DNA from 2 places in the Isoalcanivorax pacificus W11-5 genome. Region 2 is predicted to be linked to the other one. Evidence: predicted binding sites of a transcription regulator. Region 2 holds the regulator's gene; the other holds the start of a gene.
What was found. The regulator sigma-54, encoded in region 2, starts transcription at its own class of promoters, with help from an activator protein. The targets are predictions, from matches to a motif close to TGGCACNNNNNTTGCTNT.
Positions count from the first base shown of each region.

Region 1 (14,674 bases), 980 kb from region 2:
GGCGACTGGTACGGGAAGGCCGCTTCGAAGCCCATTCGCCGCGCCACTTCACTGATGATCCACCAGTCCGGCCTTGCTTCGCCAGGCAACGGCAGGAACGGCCGCTGGCGTGAAATACGCCGCTCGGAATTGGTCACCGTGCCGTCCTTTTCGCCCCACGCCGCCGCCGGCAGCCGGATATGCGCCAGCCGCAGCGTGTCGGTATCGGCCACGCAATCGGACACGATGACCGTCGGGCAATGCGCCAGTGCGGCGCGCACCAGGTCCGCCTCCGGCATGGACACGACCGGATTGGTGGCCATGATCCACACCACTTTGATACGCCCCTCGCCCACGGCACGGAACAGGTCCACTGCCTTGAATCCGGGGCTGCGGGCGATGCGGTCGGTGCGCCAGAAACGCGCGACCCGTGCGCACGCCTCGAAGCCCATGTGCGCCGCCAACTGGTTTGCCAGCCCGCCCACTTCGCGGCCGCCCATGGCATTCGGCTGGCCGGTAATCGAAAACGGTGCGGCACCGGGTTTGCCAATGCGGCCGGTGGCCAGATGGCAATGAATAATGGCGCACGCCTTGTCGACACCGGTATCGGACTGGTTGATGCCCTGGGAAAAAACCGTCACCGTGCGTGGCGACTCAGCGAACCATGCGAAGAAAGTGCGCAGTGTTTCCAGTGGCAATCCGCACTGCTGTGCAGTGCTGGCCAGATCAGGACAGGCCTGCGCCGCCGCAGCCAGACACTCTGCGAAACCGCGCGTGTGCGCATCAATGTAGGCCTGGTCCAGCAGCCCTTGCCGCGCGCACCAGGCAAGCAGGCCCGTAAACAGGAAACCGTCGGTACCGGCGGCCAGCGGCAGATGCAGATCGGCCAGGTCGCAGGTGGCCGTTTCGCGCGGATCAATGACCACCACTTTCATGGCGGGGCGCGCCTGCTTCGCGGCTACCAGCCGCTGGTACACCACCGGATGTGTCCAGGCCATGTTCGAGCCGGTGAGGATCACCAGGTCGGCCAGCGCCAGGTCCTGGTAGCAACCGGGCACGGCATCGGCGCCAAAGATTTTCTTGTGCGCGGCCACGGCACTGGACATGCACAGGCGCGAGTTGGTGTCGATGTTCGCCGCGCCGATAAACCCTTTCATCAGTTTATTGGCGACGTAGTAATCCTCGGTGAGCAACTGGCCGGAGACATAGAACGCCACGGATTCCGGTCCATGCGTCTGCATCGCTTCCCGCAGGCGGGCCGCGACCGTGTCCAGCGCCCGATCCCAGTCCACACGGCAGCCGTCAATCTCCGGCGACAGCAGCCGCTCCTGCAGGCCAAGCGTTTCACCCAGTGCGCTGCCTTTCACGCACAGACGGCCAAAATTGGCGGGATGCTGCGCCAGCCCCGTGGCACGCCAGCCGTCCTCCTCACGGTGCATGCTGACGCCGCAGCCGACGCCACAATAGGGACAGGTCGTGTCGCGCTGTGCACCGAGCACCGGAATGGCCGTCATGCCGCCTGCTCCGGCAAGCGGTCACCAAACAGCAGGCTGTCGCGGCAGCCAGACACGTCCTCACCCAGGCGTTGCTCAAACCAGGCCGCGCCGCTGGTATCGCCATACAGCACCACGCCACGCAGCCGGTCGCCCTGCAACCACAGCCGGCGGTAAACACGGGCGCTTGCATCACGCCAGTACAGATCGCTGTCGCCCTGAATATCACCGGCGGAGAACATCGCCACGCCACTGACTTTCAATCGCGTCGCGCTGTCCCGGTAGCAATAGCGCCGGTGGCCCTGCTCGGCCAGATGCGCAGCGCACACGCGGGCCTGTTCGTACAGCGGCGCGACCAGGCCAAAGGTACGCTGCCGATGCTGCACGCATTCGCCCACGGCATAGATCGCCGGATCATACGTCTGCAGGGTGTCGTCGGTGAGTACGCCCTGCTCGCAATGCAGGCCGGCGGCACGGGCAAGCCGTGTATCCGGCGTGATGCCGATGGCCTGCACCACCAGGTCGGCCTTCAGTCGGTGACCGTCCTGAAGACGCACCGCACGCACCTGCCGCCGATGGTCCTCCTCGAACGATGCCGTGCGGGATTGCAAGCAGACCTGCACCCCGCGGCGTTGCAGTTCATCGTGCAGCAAGTTGCCGGCTTCACGGTCCAGCTGACGGTTCAGCAACCACGCGCCCGTGTGCAGCAAGGTCACCGCCACGCCACGCCGGTGCAACGCTTCGGCGGCTTCGATACCGAGGAAGCCCCCGCCGATCACCACCGCTGCACGGCTGCGCGTGCTCGCCTGAATCAGCGCACGGGTGTCGCGCAGATCACGGAAAGTGGTAATGCCCTGTGCGTCGGCCCCGGCGCATTGCAGACGCCGTGGCAGTGATCCGGTGGCCAGCACCAGCCGGTGATACGGCACGCACAACCCCGAACGGCTGGTAACTTGACGGCGACGGCGATCGATCGCGCACACCGGGTCACCGGCGACCAGATGGATGCCCCGGTCGCGATACCACGCTTCATCATGGGTAACGATACTGCTCTCGTCTTTTTCACCACCCAGCACCGGCGACAGCAACACGCGGTTGTAGCCCGGCGCCTGTTCCGCGCTGAACACGGTGATCTGATACCGCGTCGGCGCCAGCGCCAGCAATTCCTCCAGCAGACGGGTGGCCGCCATGCCGTTGCCCACCACCACCAGATGTGGCCGTTGTGTGTTCATGCGCTCACACCAGCCGTGCCTGATGGGACACCAGCACGCGTCCGTCCCGCACCGTCACCGGCCAGGTCGGCAACGCCACCGTCATGTCTTCCAGACAAATGCCGGTGTGCAGGCAAAAGTGTTGTTTGTAGACCGGCGAGGCCACCACCAGTTTGCCGCTTATATCTCCGAGAATGCCGCGCGAGAGCACATTGGCGTCGCTGAACGGATCATGGTTGGCGATGGCAAAGAAGCCGTCCTCGGTATGAAACAGCGCCACCTGGATACCCTGGATGCGGGCAGCCACGCCCGTGCCCGGCATGACGTCGTCGGTTGCGCAGACATCCTGCCAGCCGGCGGAATTCATGTTGTCGAGGTGCACTTTGCTGTTCATGCCGGCTCTCCCTTGGCAGGCGTTTCCATTGCATTGACGGCGAGACGCTCCGCAGCGGTGGCAGGACGTTTCTGGCCCCGCTCACGCACATAGACGATATGTTCATCCGCCGATTCATCGTTCACGAACGAGCGGAAGCGTTTCAGCGCCTGTTCGTCTTCCAGCGTGCGTTTCCATTCGCAGGCGTAGGTATCGACCACCGCCTGCATCTGCATTTCCAGCTCCTCGCCCAGGCCCAGCGAGTCATGAATGATCACGTCCTGCAGATAGGCCAGCCCGCCTTCGAGGTTGTCGCGCCATACCGAGGTGCGTTGCAGCCGGTCTGCGGTGCGGATGTAGAACATCAGGAAGCGATCGATGTAGCGGATCAGCGTGGCGTCATCCAGGTCACTGGCGAACAGTTCCGCATGCCGGGGACGCATGCCGCCGTTGCCGCAGATATACAGATTCCAGCCTTTTTCCGTGGCGATGATGCCGACGTCCTTGCTCTGCGCCTCGGCGCATTCGCGGGTGCAGCCGGACACCGCCATTTTCAGTTTGTGTGGCGAACGCAGGCCGCGATAGCGCTCCTCGACATAGATCGCCATGCCAACGGAATCCTGCACTCCGTACCGGCACCAGCTGCTGCCGACACAGGATTTCACCGTGCGCAGTGACTTGCCGTAGGCATGCCCGGATTCAAAACCGGCGTCCACCAGTTCGCCCCAGATCAGCGGCAGCTGTTCCACCCGTGCGCCAAACAGATCGATGCGCTGGCCGCCGGTGATTTTCGTGTAGAGGTCGTATTTTTTCGCGACGTCGCCGATCACCAGCAGCTTGTCCGGGGTGATCTCGCCACCGGGCACGCGCGGCACCACGGAATAGGTGCCGTCCTTTTGCAGGTTGGCGAGGAAGGCATCGTTGGTGTCCTGCAACCCTGTGTGTTCCGGTCGCAGCACATAGTCGTTCCAGCAGGACGCCAGGATGGACGCCACGGTCGGCTTGCAGATCTCACAGCCTTTGCCCTGGCCAAAGCGGGCCAGCAGATCCGTAAAGGTGCGCACCTCGTGCACGCGTACCAGGTGGTAAAGCTCCTGGCGGCTGTAGGCAAAATGCTCGCAAAGGTGGTTATTCACCTCGATGCCCTGGCGCACCAGCTCTGCATCCAGCACCTGCTTGACCAGCGCCGCGCAGCCACCGCAACTCGCCGAGGCACGGGTTTCACTTTTCAAGGCGCCCACGGTGGTACAGCCGGCACTGATGGCCGAACACAACTGCCCTTTCGAGACGTTATTGCACGAGCAGATTTGCGCACTGTCCGGCAGGGCATCGACACCGAGCGCGGGCTTGCCACCAGCGTCCGGCAGAATCAGCGACACCGGTTGCGGTGGCAACGGCATGTCGTTGAGGCAGAACTGCAGCAGCATGCCGTAGTCGGCCACGTCCCCCACCAGCACCGCGCCCAGCAGTCGCTTGCCCTGCGGGTCGAGCACCAGTTTCTTGTAGACGCCGCTGGCGCCGTCCTCGAATACACAGCTCAGGCTGCCCGGTGTGCGCCCGTGCGCATCGCCAATGGAACCCACATCCACGCCCAGCAATTTCAGCTTGGTGCTCATGTCCGCGCCGGTAAAGCACCGCGTGTCATCACCCAGCAGGCGTGCGGCGCAGGCACGGGCCATGTCATAACCGGGCGCCACCAGGCCAAAGATCCGTCCCTGCCACAGCGCCACTTCGCCGATGGCAAAAATGTCCGGGTCCGAGGTCTGGCAGGCGTCATTGATCACCACACCGCCGCGCTCGCCGAGTTCAAGCCCGGCGTCGCGCGCCAGCGCATCCGCAGGACGGATACCGGCGGAAAATAGCACCAGATCCGTCTCCAGCGATTCACCGTCGGCGAATGCCAGCCGGTAACGGCTACTTTCGCCGCTGACAATCGCCGATGTGGCCTTGCCGGTATGCACCCGCACACCCAGCGCCTCGATCTTGCCGCGCAACAGGCGGCCGCCGTTTTCATCCAGTTGTACCGCCATCAATTGCGGCGCGAATTCCACTACATGGGTTTCCAGCCCCAGCCCGTTCAGGGCACGCGCCGCTTCCAGGCCCAGCAGGCCACCACCGATGACCACGCCGCGTTTCGATACGGCGGCGCTGTCGCGAATGGCTTCAAGGTCCTCGATGGTGCGGTACACCAGACAATGCGGCTGGTCGTTGCCTGGAATGGGCGGTACGAACGGATAAGAGCCAGTGGCCAGCACCAGCCTGTCATACGCCACCCGGTCGCCGTTGCTGCTCAGTACCACGCGTGCCTCGCGGTCGATCCGCTCCACCCGTTCACCCAGGCGCAACCTGATCCCGTGCTGCTCGAAAAAAGCCGTGCTGGTCAGCGCCAGGTCTTCGGTGGTGGCGCCACTGAACCAACTGCTGAGCTGCACCCGGTCATAGGCTGGCCGGGGTTCTTCACAGAACACCGTAATGTGATAGCCATGTTCGCGGGCAACCAGCTCTTCCAGCAGGTGCTGCCCGACCATGCCGTTGCCGATAATCACCAGTTCAGGTCTGCTCATGAACGCAACGCTCCTTCACCTGTCCGGCCTCTCCGCCCTGCCGGCACACAGGCCAGCGAAGTATGGAAAAGAGGCACAAAAAAAAGCGCTCACTGCCCGGGGGTGACCGGACCGTGAGCGCCTTTGCTCATTCATTCATCATGTTTTGCGATGCATACACCCAGGCTCGCCATTGAGCCGGGCGTGTTATGCACCGGACTGTCTCGGCAAGAGTCTCAGCAAGAGTTGTGCCAGCTTTCCGGCATGGGCGCCGACCAGCGCCAGAGCGCCCTCACAGCCGTCTTTCGCCATCGTGCAGCATCACGACTCGGCTGCGCGTGGAATTTCCCTGCATCACGCTTGTGCATCGCGCACCACAAGCATGCACGCCAGCGCAGCGCCGGCGACGAACAAACCGGCCCATGACCGCAGAACATCAGGTGTCCGCTTGCTGGTATGCATCCTGCATCCTGCCCTGCGGACAGCGCGCGGCAATGATGCCGCGCGCCACCTGTAACACGGGCAACGGCGCCCACCCACCCGGTTTTTCCGCCGGGCAGGTCCGGCGCCGTGGCATGCACGACACCCGGACGGGTGGGCCCGGTCCCCGCTATTCGCGAGTACGGAGACCTCATGGCTGCACAGCACGCGCGACTCAATCTGCTGAACCTGTCCGAACCCCGCATACGCCTGTTGCACCTGAGCTGGATGGCGTTCTTTGTCAGCTTTGTGGTGTGGTTTTCCCATGCCCCGCTGATGGGCGATATCCGCGAGGTGTTTGATCTCACCAGCGACCAGGTCAAGGCGCTGCTGATTCTCAACGTGGCGCTGACCATTCCCGCCCGCGTCGTCATTGGCTCACTGGTGGACCGCTTCGGTCCACGGCGGGTGTTTGGCTGGTTGCTGATCATCGCCGCACTGCCCTGCTGGGCATTCGCGCTGGCCACTACCTATGAACAACTGGCCGTCACGCGGCTGCTGCTCGGTTTTGTCGGCGCCGGCTTTGTGGTCGGTATCCGCCTGATCAGCGAATGGTTCCCGGCCAGGGAAGTGGGGCTTGCGGAAGGCGTGTACGGCGGCTGGGGCAATTTCGGTTCAGCGGCGGCGGCCATGAGCCTGCCGACGCTGGCGCTCCTGTTCGGCGGCGACAACGGCTGGCGCGGGGCTGTGGCCTGTACCGGCGTGCTGTCCTGCGTGTACGGTCTTGTCTTTCTCTGGCGGGCGCGCAACACGCCCGCCGGCGCATCCTATTTCCGTCCGAAAAAAGCCTCGGCACTGGAAGTCAGCAGCCGCCGCGATCTGTTTTTCTATCTGGCCATGTGTGTACCGCTGTACGGGGCGCTGCTGGTGATCGTCTGGCGTCTGGGACCGGGCCAGCTCGGCCTGTATGGCCTGAACGCACAACTGGCGCTGGTCGCCGTCATCCTCAGCCTGGCCATCGTGCAACTCTGGCAAATCTGGCGCGTCAATCATGCCCGGCTGCGCCAGGGCGTGCCCGAACACGACCGCTATCGCTTCCGGCAAGTGGCGATTCTTGACCTGGCCTATATGGTGACGTTTGGTTCCGAACTGGCCGTGGTGTCCATGCTGCCGCTGTTCTTTATCGACACCTTTGACCTGACCGCCGTCACCGCCGGCCTGCTCGCGTCCGGTTTTGCCTTCATGAATCTGGTCGCCCGCCCCGGCGGTGGCTGGCTGTCCGACCGCTTTGGCCGCAAACGCTCGCTGGCGCTGCTGCTGGCCGGTCTGGTGCTCGGCTATGGCCTGATGAGCCAGATCGGCAGCGGCTGGCCACTGGCCCTGGCCGTGATGGCGACCATGCTTTGTTCGTTCTTCGTGCAGGCGGGCGAAGGCGCGGTGTTTGCCACCGTGCCACTGATCAAGCGCCGCCTGACCGGGCAGATCGCCGGCATGGTGGGCGCCTATGGCAATGCCGGTGCGGTCTGTTTTCTCACCGTGCTGACGTTCGTCGATGCTTCGGTTTTTTTCCTGGTCATCGCAGGCTGTGCCGCCGTGACCCTGGCCACGGTGCAATGGCTGGATGAACCGCGCGGCCACATCGCCGAGGTGGATGAACACGGCCAGGTGCAACTGATCGAGGTGAACTGATGACGAGCATGCCGGCCACGCCTGACGTGGGCCAAGCGACGCTGCATGTGCGTGTGGGCCAGTACAGCGAAGCGGGCGTCAAAGCGGATAATCAGGATGCGCTGGCGCTGCGCCTGCCCTTTGGTGAGCCGTTGCGCACCAAGGGGCTGGTTGCCGCGCTGGCCGATGGCCTCAGCTCCGCTGGCGCCGGCCGCGAAGCGGCCGAGGCCGCCGTGCTCGGTTTTATCCATGACTATTACGCCACGTCACCGCTCTGGAGTGTGCCGCGTTCGGCGCAGCGGGTGCTGGAAGCCCTCAACCGCTGGCTGTGCCGCCGCACGCTGGCCGGCGAGGATCATCTGTGTACGCTGTCGGTACTGATCCTGCGCTCGCGCGTGGCGCATCTGTTCCAGGTCGGTGATTCGCGTATCTGGCGGCTGCGCGGACAGCAACTGGAATGTCTCACCGAAGATCACAGCCGCCAGGCCGGCGGGCGGCGCCTGCTGACCCGCGCCATGGGCGCCGACACGCGCCTGGACGTGGATTATCGCCACTGCGCGCTGCAACAGGGCGACGTCTTTCTGCTTACCAGCGACGGCATCCACGATGTGCTGTCCGCCACCATAATAGCGGCCACTCTGTCCGCATCGGAAACGCCACAGGCCGCCGCCGAACAACTGGTGCAGCGCGCTCTTCAGCACGGCAGCCGCGACAACGTCAGTTGTCAGGTTCTGGAAGTGCTGACCCTGCCGGAGGCGAGCGCCGACGACGCACTGGCCTCATTGCGCGGGCTGCCCCTGCCGCCGCCGATGATTGCAGGCATGCGTATTGATGGCCTGACCGTGGTGCGCGAACTGTATGCCAGCGCGCGCAGCCACCTGTATCTGGTGCGTGACAGCGACGGCCAGCTCAGTGCACTCAAGGCGCCTTCGGTGAACCTGGAAGACGATGCCGCGGCCCTGGCCCGCTTTGCCCTGGAAGGCTGGATCGCGGCGCGCCTGCGCAGTGCCCACCTGCTGAAGCCCCTGGCCGGCGTGGCAGCGCAAAGCTGCCTGTACCAGCGGCTGGAATACATCGACGGCGTCACCCTGCGCCAATGGCTGCGTGAACACCCGGATGCCGCCGTGGAAGAAAAACTGTATCTCGCGGATCAGTTGCTCAACGGCGTGCGCGCCCTGCACCGTGCCGACGTCATGCATGGCGACCTGAAACCCGACAACATCATGGTGGACCGCAACGGGCTGGTGAAACTGATCGACTTCGGCAGTTGCCATTGCCGTGGACTGGAGCAGCCACCGCCCGCCCTGCCACTCGGCACCCGTCACTATAGCGCACCGCATATCCGTGCTGGCGCCAGACCGGATGAACAGGGGGACCTGTATGCGGTGGCGGTGATCATTCACGAAATGCTGACCACCACGCTGCCGGAACCGGACAGGCCGACACTGCGCCTGCAGCAACACAATGCGTTTGTGCCAGCCTGGCTGAACAACGTCCTGCACCGCGCACTGCATCCCGAGGCCACGCCCTATGCCGATGCTGCCGAGTTCCGCGCGGCGTTGCGCAGCCCGGCCACACAACCGGCGGTCATTCTCCATTCTGAACGCAACACGCTGCGCTGGTGGCAGGCCGGCTGCATGATTCTGCTGGTGCTGCTGATCACAAGCCTGGCCCTGCACGGGTGAAAAAAACACCCGGCACCGCCCCACCGGAATGCACGCGCACCAAAACAAGGCGGGGATTTTTCCGCTTTGTCATGCAGCACAGCGCATATTTGCTGACCGCAGCACGAACAGAACCTCTGGCATACTTCCTGCATCACTGCAGAGGCAACACAGCGACAGGGACATGCCCAATGGCGGGCATGCACTGATCGCAGGGCGGCTCTTTTTCAGGCCGTCGCGGTAACACAGGGCAATGGCGCCCACACGCTTCATCGGCCATCTGGCCGGGCAGCGGGTGGGCGCTTTTTTTTTGTGCGCCGGAAACGGCCACGTGTCTCTACACTGGAAAGCAGAGAATCGCTATGTCTTATCTGGTCCCGTCGGAATTTGTTTCGAAAATGGTGGACGCCGGTGAATCCAAACTCTACATGGCCACCCGCGACGCCTTGATCCGCGCCTACATGGCCGGTGCCATTCTCGCCCTGGCTGCGGTCTTTGCCGTGACTGTCTCGGTGCAGACCGGGTTTCCGATCCTCGGCGCGATGCTGTTCCCGGTCGGCTTCTGCATCCTTTACCTGATGGGTTTCGACCTGCTCACCGGCGTATTCGTACTGACACCGCTGGCACTGTTCGACAAGCGCCCCGGCGTGACACCCGGTGTCATCCTGCGCCATTGGGGCGTCGTCTTTACCGGCAATTTTCTCGGCGCACTCACCGTCGCCCTGATGATGGCCATTGTCTTTACCTACGGTTTCTCCACCGAACCCAATCAGGTAGGCCAGGTGATTTCCCATATCGGCGAAGACCGGACCCTGGGTTACAAGGAATACGGCGCCGCCGGCATGCTGACCATTTTCATTCGCGGCGTACTGTGCAACTGGATGGTGTCGTTGGGTGTGGTGGGCGCGATGATCTCGACCACGGTGGGCGGCAAGGTGATCGCCATGTGGATGCCGATCATGCTGTTCTTCGCCATGGCCTTTGAGCATTCAGTGGTGAACATGTTTCTGTTCCCCTCCGCGCTGATCATGGGCGGTGATTTTTCCGTCATGGATTATCTGATCTGGAACGAAATCCCGGTGGTGCTTGGCAATCTGGTCGGCGGCCTGTCGCTGACCGGCCTGACGCTCTACACCACCCACCTGCGCACCGGCGCGGCCCGCGTATTGCGCTGAAGCACGCGATACATTCCACGGTTCACCAAGCCCATCGGCCTGCCCCGAGCCCACGCGGGTCAGGCCGGTGGCACCCCCCTTACCGAGGCGCGCATGAGCGAGGCAAGCATGAGCGGGTTGTCCGTTTCCTTCGGCCAGTACAGTGACAAGGGACGCAAGCCGGCCAACCAGGATTGCCACGGCCTGTTCCTGCCCGACGAACCGCTGCGCAGCACCAAGGGTATCGCCGTGGCGCTCGCAGATGGCATTGGCAGCAGCAGCGTCAGCCACATTGCCAGCGACTGTGCCGTGCGGGGTTTCCTGTCGGATTATTTCAGTACGCCGGACACCTGGTCAGTCAAGCAGTCCGCGTCGCGCGTACTGATGGCGATTAACGCGTGGCTGTATGCGCAGACACGCCAGAGCCAGTTCCGCTACGACATGGACCGGGGCTACGTCTGCACGCTCAGCGCGCTCGTGCTGCGCGGCAGCCAGGCCAGTGTGTTTCATGCCGGCGATTCACGCATTTACCGCTGGCGCGATGGCGAGCTGGAGCAACTCACCACCGATCACCGGCTCTGGGTGTCGCGCGAGCAGCATTACCTGAGCCGGGCGCTGGGCATCCAGCCCCATCTGGAACTGGATTACCTGCATTGCACACTGGCGGCAGGCGATCTGTTTCTGTTGGTGACCGACGGTGTGTACGAATACCTCGGACATGCCGAAATAACTGAACTGCTGCGTACAGCCACAGCGCTGGATGACACCGCGAAGCACATCGCCGATCAGGCACTGGCACACGGCAGCGACGACAACGTGACCGTACAACTGCTGCGCGTCGAAACGCTGCCGCCCCACGATGCGGAGACACAACTTGGCCAGGCCAGGGCATTGCCCTGCCCGCCCGCGCTGGCACCGCGCACGGCATTCGAAGGCTATTCGATACTGCGCGAACTGCACCAGGGGCACCGCAGCCAGGTGTACCTGGCGCGGGATGACGCTCACCAGCAGACGGTGGTCATCAAGGTGCCGTCCACCGAGGCACGCGATGATCCGGCCTGGCTGCAACGCTTTGTCATGGAGGAATGGATCGCCCGCCGTCTGGATCATCCCCATGTACTGCGTGCCGTGCCGCCGACACGGCCGCGCCGCTACTGCTACACGGTAACCGAATATATCGACGGGCAGACATTGCGCCAGTGGCTGCATGATCACCCCGCAGCGGCGCTGAGCAGCGTGCGCGATATCGTCCGGCAGATCGCCAGCGGCCTGCGTGCGTTTCACCGGCTGGAAATGTTTCACCAGGACCTGCGCCCGGACAATATTCTGATCGACCGCAGCGGCACCGTGACACTGATCGATTTCGGTGCCACCCGTATCGCCGGCCTGCAGGACCAGCTACCGCACGCCCTGCGCGACAGCCTGCTCGGTACGGCCCCCTACACTGCCCCGGAATGTTTTCGTGGCCACGACAGCCACGAGGGTTCCGACCTGTTTTCGCTCGGCGTCATGGCCTACCAGCTACTCACCGGCCAGCTCCCTTATGGCACGGCGGTCGCCGCTGCCAGTCTCAGTGGTCGGCAGCATCGGCTGCGCTACCGCCCGCTGACGCAGTATCGCCAGGACCTGCCACCCTGGCTCGATGGCCCGCTGCGCAAGGCGGTGCACCCCGATCCCAACCAGCGTTATGCGGCGCTGTCGGAATTCCTGTTTGATCTGGAGCATCCCAATCCCGCCCTGCACGCCGGCACCGCCGCCCCGCTGCTGGAACGCAACCCGCTGCGGTTCTGGCAATTACTGTCGTTGGTGTTGGCGCTGGTGCTGGCAACGGTGCTGGTGTGGCATCCGGGTTAGGTGGGCAACTGGATCACAACCCAAAGCCACCCGAGCTCATTACGGCCAGTGTGATCCCCAAAGACCTTATTCCCACACGTCCTGCATGCTGACCACTGCGCGCGCCACATCCACCAGCCGCCGGCTCTGGTTCATCGCCATCTGCCGCAGCAGGCGGTACGCCTGTTCCTCGGTCAGCTTGCGGTGTTTCATCAGCAGGACTTTCGCCCGCTCCATCAGCTTGCGTTCCTCCAGTGCCGTGCGCGCCGCGTTCAGTTCATCATACATGGCCTGCAAACGCTGCGATTGCAACTGCACCAGCTCGATAATCGAGCGGCCCAGCCGCGGGCTGACGCCTTCGCTGTGGTAACTGTCCGGCTCACCGGTCGCGCCCTGTGTGCCGCAAAAGACGATGTAGGAATCCCTCGGCTCCGCTTCCTCCGCCAGCACGGATTCAATCAGTGACTGATGGCGGGCCAGCCCGTCACGGGCTTCCGCCAGCTTGCCAGCGCACTGGCTGTGCAGGCGTGATTCAAGATAATCCTCAACGCTTTTCATTGCGTCGATGCGCTCGGTCGTCAATTCGAACCAGCGATCACTGAGTGATTCATCCACCCGGGACTGATCACGCTGCGCCGCCGTGCACGCCAGCCGGCGCAGCCGTTCCAGTTCCGCTACGGCGGGGGCGCCCTGCACGCCACGCCACAACGCCAGCGCCTGTTCATCGGCAAAACTTTCGAATATCTGGAAGCAGCGCTCCTGCGCTTCGAGCAGATGCAGCAGCCGTTCGCTGAGCACATTGTCCAGTTCGCCCCGCGCAAACCCGGCACACCCGGCAGCACGCTCCTGCCCGGCCAGTTCCTTGCCCTGCATGAAATTGAACATCGCCACCAGGGTGCGCGAAATGGCCGGGTCTGCGGCGTTCTCTGCGGCTTCGAAGACCACCGCCAGCAACCCGCGCACCAGTTCGCTGTAGCAGCGCACGGCTTCTTCCGGCGTCAGTTTCTGCGCGCGCACCTGCTCTCGCACCTGGGGCAGTTCCGACAGGGTATGTACGCAATACGCCAACCGGCTGAACAGGCGGCTGGCGCCGATCATGCCGCCGGCGTGATCCAGTGTTGCCAGGGCCGCATCGAAGCGGGCCTGCTGTGCATCCACGTCGGCGCTGAGCGCCAGCAGCCGGTCAGCGTGGCGACGTCCGTGGGCGCCAAGATACAGGTTCGAGGCACCCCGTTCGCGTTGCAGGGCGTGGACCAGATTGCTGATCGCCACGACCAGGCGCCCCATGCCCAGAAACGCTTCCAGGCTGAGCATTTCGCTTTGTCGCGATGCGATCAGAAAATCCGTGGCACTGGGCGGCCGATGGCGGTCCCCCGGGGGAATCCTGTGCATGTCCTGGCATCCTCTGAGCGGTGTATGCCCGGAATCATGCAAGGAACAAGCCAGCGCCGGCACCATGATGGTGCCGGCAAAACACAGCGATGACGTGCGGGATCAGTCACTCAGTGGGCGGGGCTGGCGCGGGTCCGCACCACGATGGCGCAGGCCGCGACGGCGGGCCAGCTCGATCTGCTTCTGCCGTTCCGCGAAGCGTGCTTTCTGCTCGTCGGTCAGGCTGTCAAAGCATTTCGGGCAGGATACGCCCGGCTGGTACTGCGGTGATGCCTTCTCCTCGTCGGAGATCGGACGGCGGCAGGCGTGGCACTGGTCGTAATGGCCCGGTTGCAGGTCGTGGTCGACGGTGACGCGCTCGTCGAACACAAAACACTCGCCTTGCCACAGCGACGCGTCCTTCGGCACTTCTTCGAGGTATTTGAGAATACCGCCCTTGAGGTGATACACCTCCTCAAAACCCTGCTCTTTCAGAAACGCGGTGGATTTTTCACAACGGATGCCGCCGGTGCAGAACATGGCCACCTTGCGGTGCCGGGACGGGTCCAGGTTTTCGCGCACATAATCCGGAAACTCACGAAAACTGGTGGTGTGCGGATTCACTGCGCCCTTGAAGGTGCCGACTTCGTATTCGTAATCATTGCGGGTGTCGATCAGCAGCACGTCCGGATCGCTGATCAGCGCGTTCCAGTCTTCCGGCTGCACATAGGTGCCGACCACATGACGCGGGTCGATCCCTTCCACGCCCATGGTGACGATTTCCCGTTTCAGCTTCACCTTGGTACGCAGAAACGGATGCGCGGCGTGCAGGGATTCCTTGTGCTCCAGATCGGCAAACCGTGCGTCCGCGCGCAGCCAGTCCAGCAACGCATCCACCGCCTGCCGGGTGCCGGAGACAGTGCCGTTGATGCCTTCATCGGCCAGCAACAGGGTGCCGCGCACGT
Region 1 is NZ_CP004387.1:1,945,513-1,960,186, reverse strand. It holds gene S7S_RS08805 (nitrate reductase) at 1-1,493, opposite strand, end outside; gene S7S_RS08800 (NAD(P)/FAD-dependent oxidoreductase) at 1,490-2,704, opposite strand; gene nirD (nitrite reductase small subunit NirD) at 2,709-3,077, opposite strand; gene nirB (nitrite reductase large subunit NirB) at 3,074-5,620, opposite strand; gene S7S_RS08785 (NarK family nitrate/nitrite MFS transporter) at 6,233-7,708, shown strand; gene S7S_RS08780 (bifunctional protein-serine/threonine kinase/phosphatase) at 7,708-9,372, shown strand; gene S7S_RS08775 (formate/nitrite transporter family protein) at 9,714-10,526, shown strand; gene S7S_RS08770 (bifunctional protein-serine/threonine kinase/phosphatase) at 10,620-12,359, shown strand; gene S7S_RS08765 (nitrate regulatory protein) at 12,426-13,730, opposite strand; gene trhO (oxygen-dependent tRNA uridine(34) hydroxylase TrhO) at 13,833-14,674, opposite strand, start outside.
Region 1: S7S_RS08775 (formate/nitrite transporter family protein) is a predicted target of sigma-54. The motif match lies at 9,490-9,507, and genes of this name have one in related genera.

Region 2 (14,674 bases):
ACGGTTGGTGAATTCGATCAGCGCCGCATCACCGCGCTCGCGAATGGCACGGATGATGTCGCTGACACGCGCACCCACTTCCGCGTCACGCTCCTCGCTCCACGCCGTAAGCTGTGCCAGGCGCAGGTCGAAGTCGGCATCGGTGGTGGCGAGACGGTGGGTTTTCATGCGCTGGCCTCGGCCTTGCGTGCCTGCACGGCAGCATCCATCACGTCGATGATGCGCTGGATATCCGCATGGCGGGTTTTCATGCTGGCCCGGTTCACGATCAGGCGGCTGGAAATGTAGGCGATCAGCTCGGTCGGCTCCAGGCCGTTGGCGCGCAGGGTGTTGCCCGTGTCCACCACGTCGACGATACGGTCCGCGAGGCCAACAATCGGTGCCAGTTCCATCGCGCCATACAGTTTGATCACGTCGGCCTGCCGGCCGCTGGCCGCAAAATAACGCCGTGCAACATTCACGAACTTGGTCGCCACCCGCAACCGTCCGGTGACGGGTTCGGCGTTCACCGGCCCTGCCACCATCAGTTTGCAGCGGGCAATATCCAGGTCCAGCGGCTCATAAATACCCGCCGCGCCATGCTCCATCAGCACGTCCTTGCCGGCCACACCGATATCGGCGGCGCCGTACTGCACATAGGGCGGCACGTCGGTGGCGCGCAGGATGATGATGCGCACGTCCTCACGCGTGGTGTCGAACACCAGCTTGCGGGATTTTTCCGGGTCCTCAAGCATTTCAATGCCGGCTTTTTGCAGCAGCGGCAGCGTCTCCTTGAGAATCCGGCCCTTGGACAGGGCAATGGTCAGCGGTCGTTCAGTGGCCATGGGCGTGGTTCAGCCTTGTCAGCCTGGCACGCGACGAATGCTCGCGCCCAGCAGTTGCAGTTTTTCCTCGATACATTCGTAACCGCGGTCGATGTGATAGATACGATCCACCACGGTATCGCCGTGTGCCACCAGGCCGGCAATCACCAGCGACGCGGACGCACGCAGGTCGGTGGCCATCACCGGTGCACCGTTCAGGTGTGGCACGCCACGGGAAATCGCCGTGTTGCCCTCGACCTGGATGTCTGCCCCCATGCGGTTCATTTCCTGCACGTGCATAAAGCGGTTTTCGAAAACCGTCTCGACGATGGTGCCGGTGCCTTCGGCAACCGTGTTGAGTGCCGTGAACTGCGCCTGCATGTCGGTCGGCATGGCCGGGTACGGCGCAGTGCGCAACGACACGGCTTTCGGCCGGCGGCCTTCCATGTCCAGGCTGATCCAGTCTTCGCCCACTTCCACCTTGGCGCCGGCTTCGACCAGTTTCTGGATCGTCGCGTCGAGCAGTTTCGGTGCGGTGTCCTTGACCTTGATGCGGCCGCCAGTGGCCGCCGCCGCAATCAGGTACGTGCCGGTCTCGATGCGGTCCGGAATCACGTTATGGTGGCAGCCGCCGAGCTTCTCAACGCCTTCCACCGTGATGGTGTCGGTGCCGGCGCCACTGATCTTCGCGCCCATCTTGGTCAGGCAATCCGCGAGGTCGACCACTTCAGGCTCGCGCGCAGCATTTTCAATCACGGTGATGCCGTCGGCCAGGGTGGCGGCCATCAGCAGGTTCTCGGTGCCGGTTACGGTGACGGTGTCCATCACCAGGCGCGCGCCCTTGAGGCGACCGTTCACCTTGGCGTGCACGTTGCCGTTGACCACGTTGATCTCTGCGCCCAGCGCGGTCAGGCCGCGCAGGTGCAGGTCCACCGGCCGGCTGCCGATGGCACAGCCGCCGGGCAGCGACACGATGGCTTCACCAAAGTGTGCCAGCAGCGGGCCAAGCACCAGGATCGAGGCGCGCATGGTGCGCACCAGTTCGTAAGGGGCTTCCAGCACGGAAATGGTCGAGGCGTCCACCTCGACATTCATGCGGTCGTCGATCACCAGTTGCACGCCCATGCGGCCGAGCAGTTCGATCAGGGTGGTGACGTCCTGCAGATGCGGCAGGTTGCCCACCGTGACCGGCTCGGAGGCCAGCAGGGTGGCGGCGATGATCGGCAGCGACGAGTTCTTGGAACCGGAAATACGGATCTCGCCGTCGAGCCGTTTGCCACCGGTGATGATCAGTTTGTCCATGCAGAAAATTTCCTGGGGTCGTGTTTAGCGGGAGCGGATCAGGCCAGGCCCATGCGCTGGGCTTTGTCCCACTCGGCCGGGGTATAGGTCTGGATGGTCACGGCATGGATGGTGCCGTCGGCAATACTGGCGTTGATGCAGCCATAGACCAGCTGCTGCCGACGCACACGGGACAGGCCGTCGAAGGCCTCGGCCACCACAGCGATATCGAAACGACTGCCGCCGCCCTGTACGCTGACCTGCGCGCCCTCGATACCTGCCTCTAGCAGGGCTTGCACCTGTTCGGGATTCATCATGGCGCCTCGTTCTGGTGAAAGGGCGCCATGATACGGCTTTTGCGGGGAAAAATCAGGCGCCGCCGGTAGCCTCTTCCACCGCTTCGGCCGGGTTCGCGCCTTCCACCTCGACCTCTGCGGACCAGTTCGCAATCACCTGGTCGATGTCGCCGTTGTACTGGGCCATGGCCTGCTCGAACTGGGCGCGGAACACCCGGCCCAGATTCAGGCCGTTGACGATCACGTTATCCACCCGCCATTGGTCGTCACTCTGGAACAGAGTGTAGGCAATCGGCACCACGCGCCCGCTGTCGGTGGTGAACTCCATCTGCACCCTGGCCCGGTTGCCGCGCACATCCCCCTCACCCATTGGCAGCACCTGGATCTGCTGGCCGGTGTACATGGTCACGCCGGCGGCGTAGGTCTGCACCAGGCTGGCACGGAAGCGCTCCAGGAAGGCATTGCGCTGGTCGCGGCTGGCGGCATCGAAGTGCTCGCCCATCACCAGCCGGGTGATACGGCGGAAGTCCACCAGGTTTTCCAGTTCCTCGGTCACGACCATGCGGGTGTAGGCCGGATCGCGGCTCATGCGCTCACGCTCGGCATCGATACGCTGGGTCAGCGATTCCACCGCGTCGCGGATCACATCGTCCGGGTCCTGGGCCTGGGCCAGTGTGCTCAGGCCAAGCACCAGCAGCGGGATCGAGAGCAGTTGTTGCCAGAGACGTTTCATCGGTTGGTTCTCCTTCACGCTGCATACCAGGACACAGCGACGGTTTCCATGATCGAGGCGCTATCCAAACAGGCGCGCCGGAAGCTGTCCAGTGTTCCGCACGGGATTGCCCGCCACAGGGTTGCCCGTACGGCGGCGAGCCTCTTTAATGGCGCCGCCCCATGGCGATTACAGATTGCCATGTGTCTGATGCATTCAGATTGATACCCCCGCCGGAGGTTCCATGTTGCTTGCCATACTGGCCTGTATTGCCGGGCTGATCGCCCTGGTCTGGAGTGCCGACCGCTTTGTCGGCGGCGCCTCCGGGCTCGCCCTGCGCCTGGGCATGACGCCGATGACCGTCGGCCTGACGCTGGTGGCACTGGGCACCTCCGCCCCGGAAATCCTGGTGTCGACGGCGGCGGCGCTGACCGGCAGCAGCGATCTGGCGATCGGCAACGCCCTCGGCTCCAACATCGCCAATATCGGCATGGTGCTGGGCATCACCCTGCTGGTCAGCCCGATCCTGCTGCACCGCGACACCCTGCGCCAGGACATGCCCGCCTGCCTGCTGGTGGCATTGCTGGCCGGCGCCCTGATGTACGACGGCCAGCTCAGCCGCCTGGACGGCGTCATCCTGATCGGCGCACTGCTGGCGCTGATTGCGCTGATGTGGCAGTTCCGCCGGGGCCAGGTGGGCGATGAAGGCGAGATCCCGGAACACGGCAGCACCACCGGCGCCGATCTCTGGCTGTTCATCAGTGGCCTGCTGGTACTGCTGATCAGCGCCCGGATCCTGGTGTGGGGGGCCGTGGAACTCGCCCGCACGCTGGGCGTCAGTGAAACGGTCATCGGCCTGACGCTGGTGGCGGTAGGCACCAGCCTGCCGGAGCTGGCCGCCTCGGTGGCGGCGGCGCTGCGCAAGCATGCTGACCTGGCCATCGGCAATGTGGTCGGCTCCAACATCATGAACCTGGTGACAGTACTGCCGGTCCCGGCACTGGTGGCACCCGGCCTGATCGAGCCGTCACTGGTACACCGTGACTACCCGGCCATGCTGGGCATCACGGTGCTGCTGATGCTGGCGATGCTGCTGGCGCGGCGGCGCACCATGGGGCGAGTGACAGGGGGCGTGCTGCTGGCAGCCTATGGCGCTTACCTCGGCCTGCTGGTGATGCAGAGCTGATTGACGGATGCGTCCCGGCTTGCTGCCTCTCGACAGGTGCCCCTGGCCGGGCGCCTCCTGCTGGCGCCCCTAGCCGGGCGCCTCCTGCGGGCGCCTCATTTTGTAACACTTGTACGCCGGGCGCCCCTAGGCCGGTTTGCGCGCAGTGGGCACAATCTGACCCGATGGCAGCGTTGCGCATGGGCGCAGGCATGTATAATGCGCGCCCTTCCGCAGGAGACAACATGAGCAAACGCTTTCAGGATACCGCTCGCCGTGTGTTGCGCCTCGAAGCCGACGCTGTGGCTGAGCTGATCGACTCCATTGATGCCCATATCGACCGCGCCTGCGAGTTGATGCTGCACTGCAGCGGCCGGGTGATCGTCACCGGCATGGGCAAATCCGGACACATTGGCGACAAGATCGCTGCCACGCTGGCCAGTACCGGCACACCGTCTTTCTTTGTCCATCCGGCCGAAGCCTCCCACGGCGATCTGGGCATGATCACCCCCGACGATGTGGTGCTGGCGCTGTCCAATTCCGGCGAAACCAATGAAGTGCTGGCGATCCTGCCGGTGCTCAAGCGCCGTGGCATCCCGCTGATCAGCATCACCGGCCGGCCGGAGTCCACCCTTGCACGGCAGGCCGAAGTGCATATCCCGGTGACCGTGCGCGAGGAAGCCTGCCCGCACAACCTGGCCCCCACTTCCAGCACTACCGCCGCGCTCGCCATGGGCGATGCCCTGGCTATCGCGCTGCTGGAAGCGCGCGGTTTTTCCGCCGAGGACTTTGCCCTGTCACATCCGGGCGGCAGTCTCGGGCGGCGCCTGCTGCTGACCGTCGATGACGTGATGCACGCTGGCGAGCGCCTGCCCTGCGTGAGCCACGACACCCCGCTGCGCGATGCGCTGCTGGAAGTCAGCCAGAAAGGCCTGGGCATGACCGCCATCACCGACACCGACGGCCGTCTGGCCGGCATTTTCACCGACGGTGACCTGCGCCGGGTGCTCGACCAGCCGCAGGTTGATCTGCGCGAGAGCCCCATCAGCGCCGTGATGACCGCCGGCCCGGTGGTAATCCACACCGGCCACCTGGCCGCCGAGGCATTGAAAGTGATGGAACAGAAAAAGATCAACGGCCTGATCGTGGTCGACGAGGACGGGCGCCCGGTGGGTGCACTGAACATGCATGATCTGCTGCGCGCGGGAGTCGTCTGATGCACAGCGACGATAACGTGGGCATCGGCCCGGCCGCCCTGCGGGCGAAAGCACGGCGCCTGAAACTGATGGCGTTCGATGTGGACGGCATCATGACCAGCGGCGAGTTGCACTATGGCCCGGAAGGCGAGCGCGTGAAGATTTTCAACACGCTCGACGGCCACGGCCTCAAGCAGCTGGCCCGCGCCGGCGTGCAGCTTGCCATCATCACCGGCCGCAGCTCGCTGATGGTGGCCCGCCGCGCCAGCGACCTGGGCATCGAACACGTTATCCAGGGCCGTGAAGACAAGGGCGTGGCACTGCGCGCGCTGGCCGACCAGCTGGGCCTGGACGCCAGCCAGGTGGGCTACGCCGGCGACGATGAACCGGACGTGCCGGCACTGGAATGGGCCGCCGTGGCCTTCTCCGTGCCCAACGCCCATCAATGTGCGCAGCAGGTGGCCGATATGATCACCCGGCGCCGTGGCGGCGAAGGCGCCGTACGCGAAATGTGTGATTTCATCGTCTCCGCCCTGCCGCGCAGCGAGCCGGGCGCATGAGACGTCAGGGCCTGCTCAGCGCCACCGGCCTGATCCTGCTGGGGCTGATCGTCCTGATGACACTGCACGAGTGGGAAGACCGCGTACCGGAACTGCTCGGCTCGCAAGTGGACACGCCACTGGTGATCGCCGAGCAGATCAGCGCCCAGAGCTTCACCCCCGAAGGCCTGCTGGAGTACGACCTGCACGCCGAGGAACTGAAGGAGATGGACGGCCTGGGCGAAACCCTGCTCAAACGCCCGCGCCTGGCGCTGCACGATCCGGCACTGGCCTGGGAAGTGCTGTCCGAGGAAGGCCAGGTCACCGAACAGGGACGCCACATTCGCCTGCTCGGCAGCGTCAGCGCCCGCCACCACGGCGCGCAACCGATGCTGCTGGAGACCGGCGAACTGGTCTATCGCCCTGGCCAGGAGCAGATCAGCGCGCCGGGCGCGGTGCAGATCACCCATCCGTCGGGCAGTACCCGCGCGGGCGCCATGGAGGCCAACCTGGCCACGGGTGTCCTGAAACTGAGAGAACGAGTGGAAAGCCGTTATGAGATGCCTGCGTCCTGACCTGCTGCTGGCCTTGTTACTGCCCCTGGCCGCCTCCGCAGCGCCGCCGCAGGGCGAAGTCACAGTGACTGCCGACCGCGCCGAATTCCGCCAGCAGGACGGCATCGGCATCTATGAGGGCAACGCCGAACTGGTGCAGGGCAATCGCCGGGTCAATGCCGAGCGCATCGAACTGCGCCTGAAAGACGGCGCGCTACAGCGGGTCGAAGCCACCGGTACGCCGGTGCGCCTGCGCGAGGGTGACGCCCTGGACGCACGCGGTCGCACCCTCATTTATGATGTGGCCGCCCAGACGATCACCCTGACCGAAGATGCCTACATCCGTCACGAAGGCCGCACCTTCGAGGGCGCCAGCGTGCTCTACGACCTGGGCACCCGCAACGTGGAAGCCAGCGGCGGCGGTGACCAGCGCGTGCGCCTGGTGATCCCGGCCGGTGATACCCAGGGCAGCAGCGGCGACAACACACCCACGGAAGAGGGAACGCAGTGAATCTGCTCAGTGCCCACAACCTGGCAAAAAGCTACAAGGGACGCCGTGTCATCGAAGACGTCTCGTTACAGGTGGAAGCCGGCCAGGTGGTCGGCCTGCTCGGCCCGAACGGGGCCGGCAAGACCACCTGCTTTTATATGATCGTTGGCCTGGTGCCGCCGGACGCCGGCTACATCACCATCAACAGCGACAATATCACCGCCCTGCCGATGCACGGCCGCGCCCGGCGCGGCATCGGCTACCTGCCGCAGGAAGCCAGCATCTTCCGCCGCCTGTCCGTGGCCGACAACATCATGGCCATCCTGGAAACCCGCAAGGACCTGGACAAGCGTGCGCGCGAACAGCGCATGGAAGAGCTGTTGCAGGAATTCCACATCACCCACCTGCGCGACAGCCTGGGCATGAGCCTCTCCGGTGGCGAACGCCGCCGCGCCGAGATCGCCCGTGGCCTGGCCACCGATCCGCACTTCATCCTGCTGGATGAACCCTTCGCCGGTGTTGATCCGATCTCCGTGAACGACATCAAGGGCATCATCCGCCACCTGCGCGACCGTGGCATCGGCGTCCTGATCACCGACCACAACGTGCGCGAGACACTGGATATCTGCGACACCGCCTACATCGTCAGCGAAGGCCACATCATCGCCGCCGGCGATGCCGACACCATCCTGGCCAACCAGAAGGTGCGCGACGTTTACCTCGGCGCCGATTTCAGGCTTTGAAGCACGCCCGCCGGGCGTGCAGCCAGGGAGCTGCGAGCGGCGGGCTACGAGCTTTTGTTTTTGAGCCGGCAGCCCCCGCACACCTTCCGCACCACCCGCCAATGCACCACTTCGGTGCAAAATCAACGCCCTACCCCTTCCCCTTGTTTTTTTCAAGAATGGGCACGGAAATTGCTAGTTGCTATGCTGCCCCTCGTTTCGTACCACTTCGGGGGCAGTGCAAATCCGCATGAAACCGGGTCTGCAGATACAGATAGGTCAGCACCTGACCATGACGCCACAACTACAGCAGGCGATTCGCCTGTTGCAGTTGTCGACGCTTGACCTGCGCCAGGAGATCCAGGAAGCGGTGGACACCAACCCGCTGCTGGAACTGGAAGAGAACGACCCCTACGACCAGGACACCAGCGACGACACGGAGCTGGCCGAAGTCACGGGCGAAGACCCGGAGACCCTGGCCCAGCTCGACAGTGAAGTCGACACCGACTGGGAAGACCCGTACACCGAATCCTCCGGTGCGGGCGCCAGCGACGACGACATGGACGCCTGGGAAGAGCGCACCGCCGGCACCACCTCCCTCGATGAACACCTGCTCTGGCAACTCAACCTGGCCGTCATCAGCGACGCCGACCGCGCCATCGCCTACGCCATCATCGAATCCCTGGACGACCGTGGTTACCTGACCAGCACGCTGGAGGACATCGCCGAGGCCACCCGCCAGATGCTCGGCGACGACGCCCCCGACGACAGCTTCCCCGAAGAAGACGAAGTGATCGCCGTGCTGCACCGGGTACAGCAGTTCGATCCACCCGGCGTGGCCGCCCGCGACCTGGCCGAGTGCCTGGCCATCCAGTTGCGCCAGTTGCCCGAAGACACCCTCTGGCGCGAGCAGGCGCTGACCCTGACCCGTCACCTGCCACTGCTGGAAAGCCGCGAGTTCGCCACCCTGCGCCGGCACCTGGCTGTCAACGAAGACGAGATGATCGAGGTGATCCGTCTGTTGCGCAGCCTCAATCCACATCCCGGCGACAGCATCAGCAGCGGTGAACGCGACTACATCGTGCCGGACGTGATCGTGCGCCGGCGCGGCCGCCGCTGGCTGGTGGAACTGAATGGCGAGGCCCTGCCCAAAGTGCGCCTGAACAGCCACTACGCCAGCCTGGCCGGCAAGAGCCAGCGCGAAGAGGACAACAGCTACCTGCGCGCCCAGTTACAGGAAGCGCGCTGGTTCCTGAAAAGCCTGCAAAGTCGCAACGAGACACTGCTCAAGGTGGCCTCGCGCATCGTCGAGGTGCAGCAGGGCTTCTTCGAATACGGTGAAGAGGCCATGAAACCGCTGGTGCTGGCCGACATCGCCAGCGCCGTGGAGATGCACGAATCGACCATTTCCCGCGTCACCAGCCAGAAATACATGTTCACGCCACGGGGCATGTTTGAACTGAAATTCTTCTTTTCCAGCCATGTGGGAACGGACGGCGGCGGCGAATGTTCAAGTACCGCCATTCGTGCCATCATTAAGAAGCTGATTGCCGCCGAGAGTCCACGCAAGCCGCTGAGCGACAGCCGGCTTGCCAGCCTGCTCAACGAACAGGGGATTCAGGTGGCACGACGCACAGTCGCCAAGTACCGGGAGGCGATGAGAATTCCGGCGTCCAGCGAGCGCAAGCGGCTGGTGTAGCGCCTCAGGAGCGTCAGCGGTACCAAGCGCCTCAGGAACAGGCTACACTCCGGCCCCGCAGGACGGCGGATCACACAGCTTGTACAGGAGTCAGCCCATGCAGATCAATATCAGCGGCCATCACCTGGATATCACCGACGCCCTGCGTGAATACGTGAACGAGAAATTCAACCGCCTTGAGCGCCACTTCGACCACATCACCAGTATCCAGGTGATCCTGTCGCCGGAGCCGAAGACGCACAAGGCGGAGTCGACCATCCGCATCGCAGGCGGCGAGGTGTTCGCCACCGCCGAGGCGGAAGACATGTATGCCGCGATTGACATGCTGACTGACAAACTCGACCGACAGATCCTCAAACACAAGGAGAAGTCGGTCAACCGTAACCACGGCCACTAACCGACTCGATCAGGCACCATCATGCGCGTACGGGAACTGCTCACTCCGGAAAGAACCCACTATCACCTGCATGGCGCCAGCAAAAAGCGCCTGCTGGATCAGGTTGCCCAGCTTGCCGCACAGGGCAACCCGGAACTGGGGGAGCAACAGGTCTTCGAAGCCCTGATTGCCCGTGAGCGCCTTGGCAGTACCGGCATTGGGGAAGGCATCGCCATTCCCCATTGCCGTCTGGCTTCCTGCCAGCAGCCGGTCGGCATGCTGATCAGCCTCGACGAAGCGATCGATTTCGATGCCGTCGATGGCCGCCCGGTGGACCTGGTGTTCGTGCTGCTGGTCCCCGAAGACAACCCCGAACAACACCTCAAGACGCTCAGCCACCTCGCCGCCCTCTTTAACGAACAAAGCTTCCGCGACGGCCTGCGTGGCGCCAATTCCGCCAGCCATCTTTATCGCACCGCCGTCGATTCCGAGGCAGAACTGCAACTCGCTTCCTGATACCCTGACTGCCGTATGTCGTCAGCCGCCGCAGTGCGGCGTTCACGGGAGACTGCTGCATGAAACTGCTGATCCTCAGCGGCCGCTCCGGATCGGGCAAGACCACCGCGTTGCAGGCACTGGAAGACCTGGGCTTCTACTGTGTCGACAACCTGCCGCTGGGCCTGTTGCCGACGCTGGCCACGCAATTGCGCGAAGAAAACCACGATATCCAGCGCGTCGCCGTCGGCATTGACGCACGCAACCTGCGCAGCCAGCTCCCCTGCTTCGCCGAACTGCTGGCGCAGGTGAAAGCACAGGGCGTGGCGTGCGAAGTCATCTACCTCGACGCCGACCACGACACCCTGCTCAACCGTTTCAGCGCCACCCGCCGCCGGCACCCGCTGAGCGACCAGAACATGTCTCTCTCGGAAGCCATCGGACACGAAGGCGAATTGCTGGCCAGCATCCAGGGCGCCGCCGACCTGCTGGTGGACACCAGCCACCTGGACCCGCACAGCCTGCGCAACCTGATCCGCATGCGCGTGGCGCAACGTGAAGGCCGGCTGTCACTGCTGCTGGAATCGTTCGGTTTCAAGAACGGCGTGCCGCCGGATGCCGACCTGGTGTTCGACGCGCGCATGCTGCCCAACCCGCACTGGGACCCGGCGCTGCGGCCGTTCGACGGCCGCCAGCCTCCCATTATCGATTTCCTCGACGCCCAGCCCGACAGTGCGCAACTGCTGGACGACCTGGAACACTGGCTGCTGCGCTGGCTGCCGCGTTATGAAGCCAACGACCGCAGCTACATGACCGTGGCCATCGGCTGCACCGGTGGCCGCCACCGGTCCGTGTACCTGGTGGAACATCTGGCCGAACGTCTGCGCAAGGCCGGCTGGCCGGCCCAGGTACGGCACCTGCAACTGGAGTGACCGGCAACCGTTGCCCGTCCCGCTCATCCATTATTCAAGGAGCCCCAGGTGCCCGACGCCCTGCATGCCGAACTGCATATCATCAACCGCCTTGGCCTGCACGCCCGTGCGTCGGCCAAGGTGGTCAGCGTGGCGTCACGCTACAACGCCAGCATCCGCATACGGTTCAACAATCGGGAAGTGGATGCGAAAAACATGATGGGCCTGCTGACCCTGGCGGCCAGCTGCGGCAGTACCGTGGAAGTGATCGTGCAGGGCGAGCATGCCGCCGAAGCAATGGACGAATTGCGCGACCTGTTCGCGCGGCGTTTCGACGAGGAGCAATAACGGGAGGGAGTGGCTCCCTCCCGTTTTTCTTTCAGAGCGTGTCGGTGTAGATATCGCGGAACGAACTGTAATAGGTCACCACCAGCACCGGCAGCAGCACGATCAACCCCAGCCCCACCGGAATCATCGCCAGCACCAGCAACACCACCATGATCACGCTGTACCAGAGCATCGGCAGAATGTTGCGCAGGCAGCCGACCAGGCTGGCCTTGAGCGCCTGGCCCGGGCCGTAGTCGCCCATTACCACCAGCGCCGGCGCAAACCAGAAAGCCGCCATGACCGGGATCATCAGCGCCATCACAATCAGACCCAGCAATGCGATGTTCATCCACGCCATGTCCGGCGGCATGACACCCTGCTCCATGCCGGCAACACTGTCGGCCATGCCGGCAAGCGCATCGCCGAACATCAGATAGCCGATAACCCCGCCAATGATCAGCACACCGATGAACAGCCCGAGGTAAATCAGCCCCACCAGCAGCAGCGGTACAAAATGCGTACTGAACGGAGTGAAGATATCCCCCACCGTGGGGCCACGCTGTTCATCTGCCTTGTACAACAGCACCAGCAGCCCGGCAGACAGGAACGGCGCAATCAGAAAGCCGAGGAACATGCCCAGCAGCGGGACAAACTGCGCCGCCATCGACAACAACCAGGCCACCAGCAGCGCCAGCAAAATCGTACCCCAGGCACTCTTGAACACCCGCCAGGCGTCCGAGAACCAGCGCCAGCCGGCCCCGATATCACGGCTGCGCGGCGCATTGATCTGCAACAGTCGATCCCCGGCGGTGCCTTCCGGCATCAGATCGGCTGAAGGTTGTTGATATGGGTTGGTCATAAAAAACTCCGTTTTTTTGATGAAGCTGCTTTTATCTTCCTGCAATTTTCAGCGGTGCCAGCAGCAGGCTGCCGCAGTGGATGTGGCCGCGCTGGTCCACGTCGCTGCCAGAGGCCACCAGGGAGGCGAACATGTCACCGAGATGACCGGCGATGGTGAACTCTTCCAGCGGCTCGGAGATCTCGCCGTTTTCAACGCGGAAACCGGACGCGCCGCGTGAATAATCCCCCGTCACCAGATTCACTCCCTGCCCCATGACCTCGGTGACCAGAATGCCGTTGCCCATACGGCGGCACAATGCGGCCTGGTCTTCGTCACCGTGCGTGATGCGCAGGTTGCGCACGCCGCCACCGTTGCCGGTGGGTGCAAGCCCCAGGCGGCGGGCGGCGTACAGGCCCAGCGCATAGCGCACCAGCATGCCCTGTTCGACAAACGCCTGATCGCGGGTAGCGATGCCGTCACTGTCAAACGGCGCAGAGGCGGCACCGCCGCGCAGCCGTGGTTGCTCGGCGATAGTGACCCATTCCGGGAACACCTGGCTGTTAAGCCGGTCACGCAGGAACGACGCTTTCCGGTACAGGGCGCCGCCGCTGATCGCCGAGGTGAAATGCCCGATCAGCCCGCGCGCCACTTCCGGAGCGAACAGCACCGGATATTCCCCGGTAGCAGGGCGCGCGGCACCCAGCCGCGCGAGGGTGCGTGATGCGGCACGCTGGCCTACTTCCGCCGGCGCCATCAGCGCCGCCGGATCACGCTGGCTGTCGTACCAGTAATCACGCTGCATGGCGTCGTCCTGCTCGGCCACCAGCACACAGGAGCGGCTGTGGTGGGAACCGGCGTAGGCACCGAGAAAGCCGTTGCTGTTGGCGTAGACCCGCACGCTGACCGAACTGGACACCGAGGCGCCCTCGGAATTGACGATGCGTTCGTCGGTGCGCCCGGCAGCCTCGCATTGCTGCGCTTGCTCAATGGCGTCGGCGGGGGTCAGTGGCCATACATGGCACAAATCCAGGTCCGGGATGTCCTGGGCCAGCAGTTCCGGCTCCGCCAGGCCACTGTGCGGGTCCTCACCGGTCTGCCCGGCAATGGCCAGTGCCGCTGCCACAGTTTCGCGGATGCTGTCCTCGGAATCATCGCTGCTGCTGGCCGAGCCCTTGCGCTGGCCAACGAACAGGGTGACCGAGACGGCGCGGTCGCGGTGGAATTCCAGCGTTTCGATCTCGCCCAGGCGCACCGTCACCGACAGCCCCTGACCGGCGCTGATGCCGACCTCGGCGGCGGTGGCTCCCTGGCGCTCGGCCTCGGCCAGTACCCGCCGGGCACGCTCTCGCAGGGTATCAAGCTCACTTTCGTCAGGCTGGGCAAGGGTGGTCGCGGAGATGGACATTTCGTTCATGGGCATGGGCAAGTAAACTTGGCGGCCAGCGACCGCAGCAGAAAATGAAAGTTATGGACGAGTATAGCGACGACCTACTGCCCAGCAAATCCGAGCTCAAGCGCGAGGTCGACGCGTTACAGCAGGTCGGCGAGCAGTTGATGAACCTGAAACCGGCCGAACTGGCCCGGCTCCCCCTGAACGAACCCCTGCTGCGCGCCATCGACGAAAGCCGCCGCATCACTTCCCACGAGGCCCGGCGCCGGCACGCGCAATACGTCGGCAAGCTGATGCGCACCGCCGACGGCGACGCCATCCAGCAGGCCCTCGCCGCGCTCACCGATCCACTGCGCCACAAGCGCCTGCTGGACTGGATGGAACGGCTGGATGCCTGCGCCGACACCCGTGCCGCGCAACCGGTCCTCGACGAAATCATGACCACCTACGCCGCCGCCGATCGCCAGCACCTGCGCAACCTGCTGCGCAACTACCTGGCCAGCCGCGCTCCGGAAGGCGTCGAACCGGATAATGCGGCGAAAGAAAAATTCAAACGCGAGCGACGCAAGTTCTACAACTATCTCAATGAGCTTGAGCGTAACGCACCGCTCTATTGACGGCGCGCTTCATGACAACTGGTGGGTAGCGCCAGCGGCGCCACTCACCCGGTCCAGGCCCTGCAGGCCTGGCGGCACATCACCCCAACGGCAACATATACTGCGCCAGTTGCGCCGACGTGCGCCGCAAATTGCTGCTCAACAAACGCGCGATATTTTCCAGCACCACATTGGCCGCCCCTGGCGACCGCTTGCGCAGGTGCTCGAAGCCCTTGCGGGTCAGCACAATCACGGTGCTGTCTTCCGTGGCCTGCACCGAT
Region 2 is NZ_CP004387.1:961,884-976,557, reverse strand. It holds gene hisD (histidinol dehydrogenase) at 1-168, opposite strand, end outside; gene hisG (ATP phosphoribosyltransferase) at 165-824, opposite strand; gene murA (UDP-N-acetylglucosamine 1-carboxyvinyltransferase) at 843-2,105, opposite strand; gene S7S_RS04605 (BolA family protein) at 2,144-2,398, opposite strand; gene S7S_RS04600 (MlaC/ttg2D family ABC transporter substrate-binding protein) at 2,454-3,113, opposite strand; gene S7S_RS04595 (calcium/sodium antiporter) at 3,337-4,278, shown strand; gene S7S_RS04590 (KpsF/GutQ family sugar-phosphate isomerase) at 4,503-5,474, shown strand; gene S7S_RS04585 (KdsC family phosphatase) at 5,474-6,013, shown strand; gene lptC (LPS export ABC transporter periplasmic protein LptC) at 6,010-6,567, shown strand; gene lptA (lipopolysaccharide transport periplasmic protein LptA) at 6,548-7,057, shown strand; gene lptB (LPS export ABC transporter ATP-binding protein) at 7,054-7,779, shown strand; gene S7S_RS04565 (RNA polymerase factor sigma-54) at 8,009-9,457, shown strand; gene hpf (ribosome hibernation-promoting factor, HPF/YfiA family) at 9,555-9,854, shown strand; gene ptsN (PTS IIA-like nitrogen regulatory protein PtsN) at 9,876-10,349, shown strand; gene rapZ (RNase adapter RapZ) at 10,409-11,260, shown strand; gene S7S_RS04545 (HPr family phosphocarrier protein) at 11,309-11,587, shown strand; gene S7S_RS18755 (BPSS1780 family membrane protein) at 11,619-12,425, opposite strand; gene pmbA (metalloprotease PmbA) at 12,457-13,812, opposite strand; gene yjgA (ribosome biogenesis factor YjgA) at 13,875-14,414, shown strand; gene S7S_RS04525 (cyclic nucleotide-binding domain-containing protein) at 14,494-14,674, opposite strand, start outside.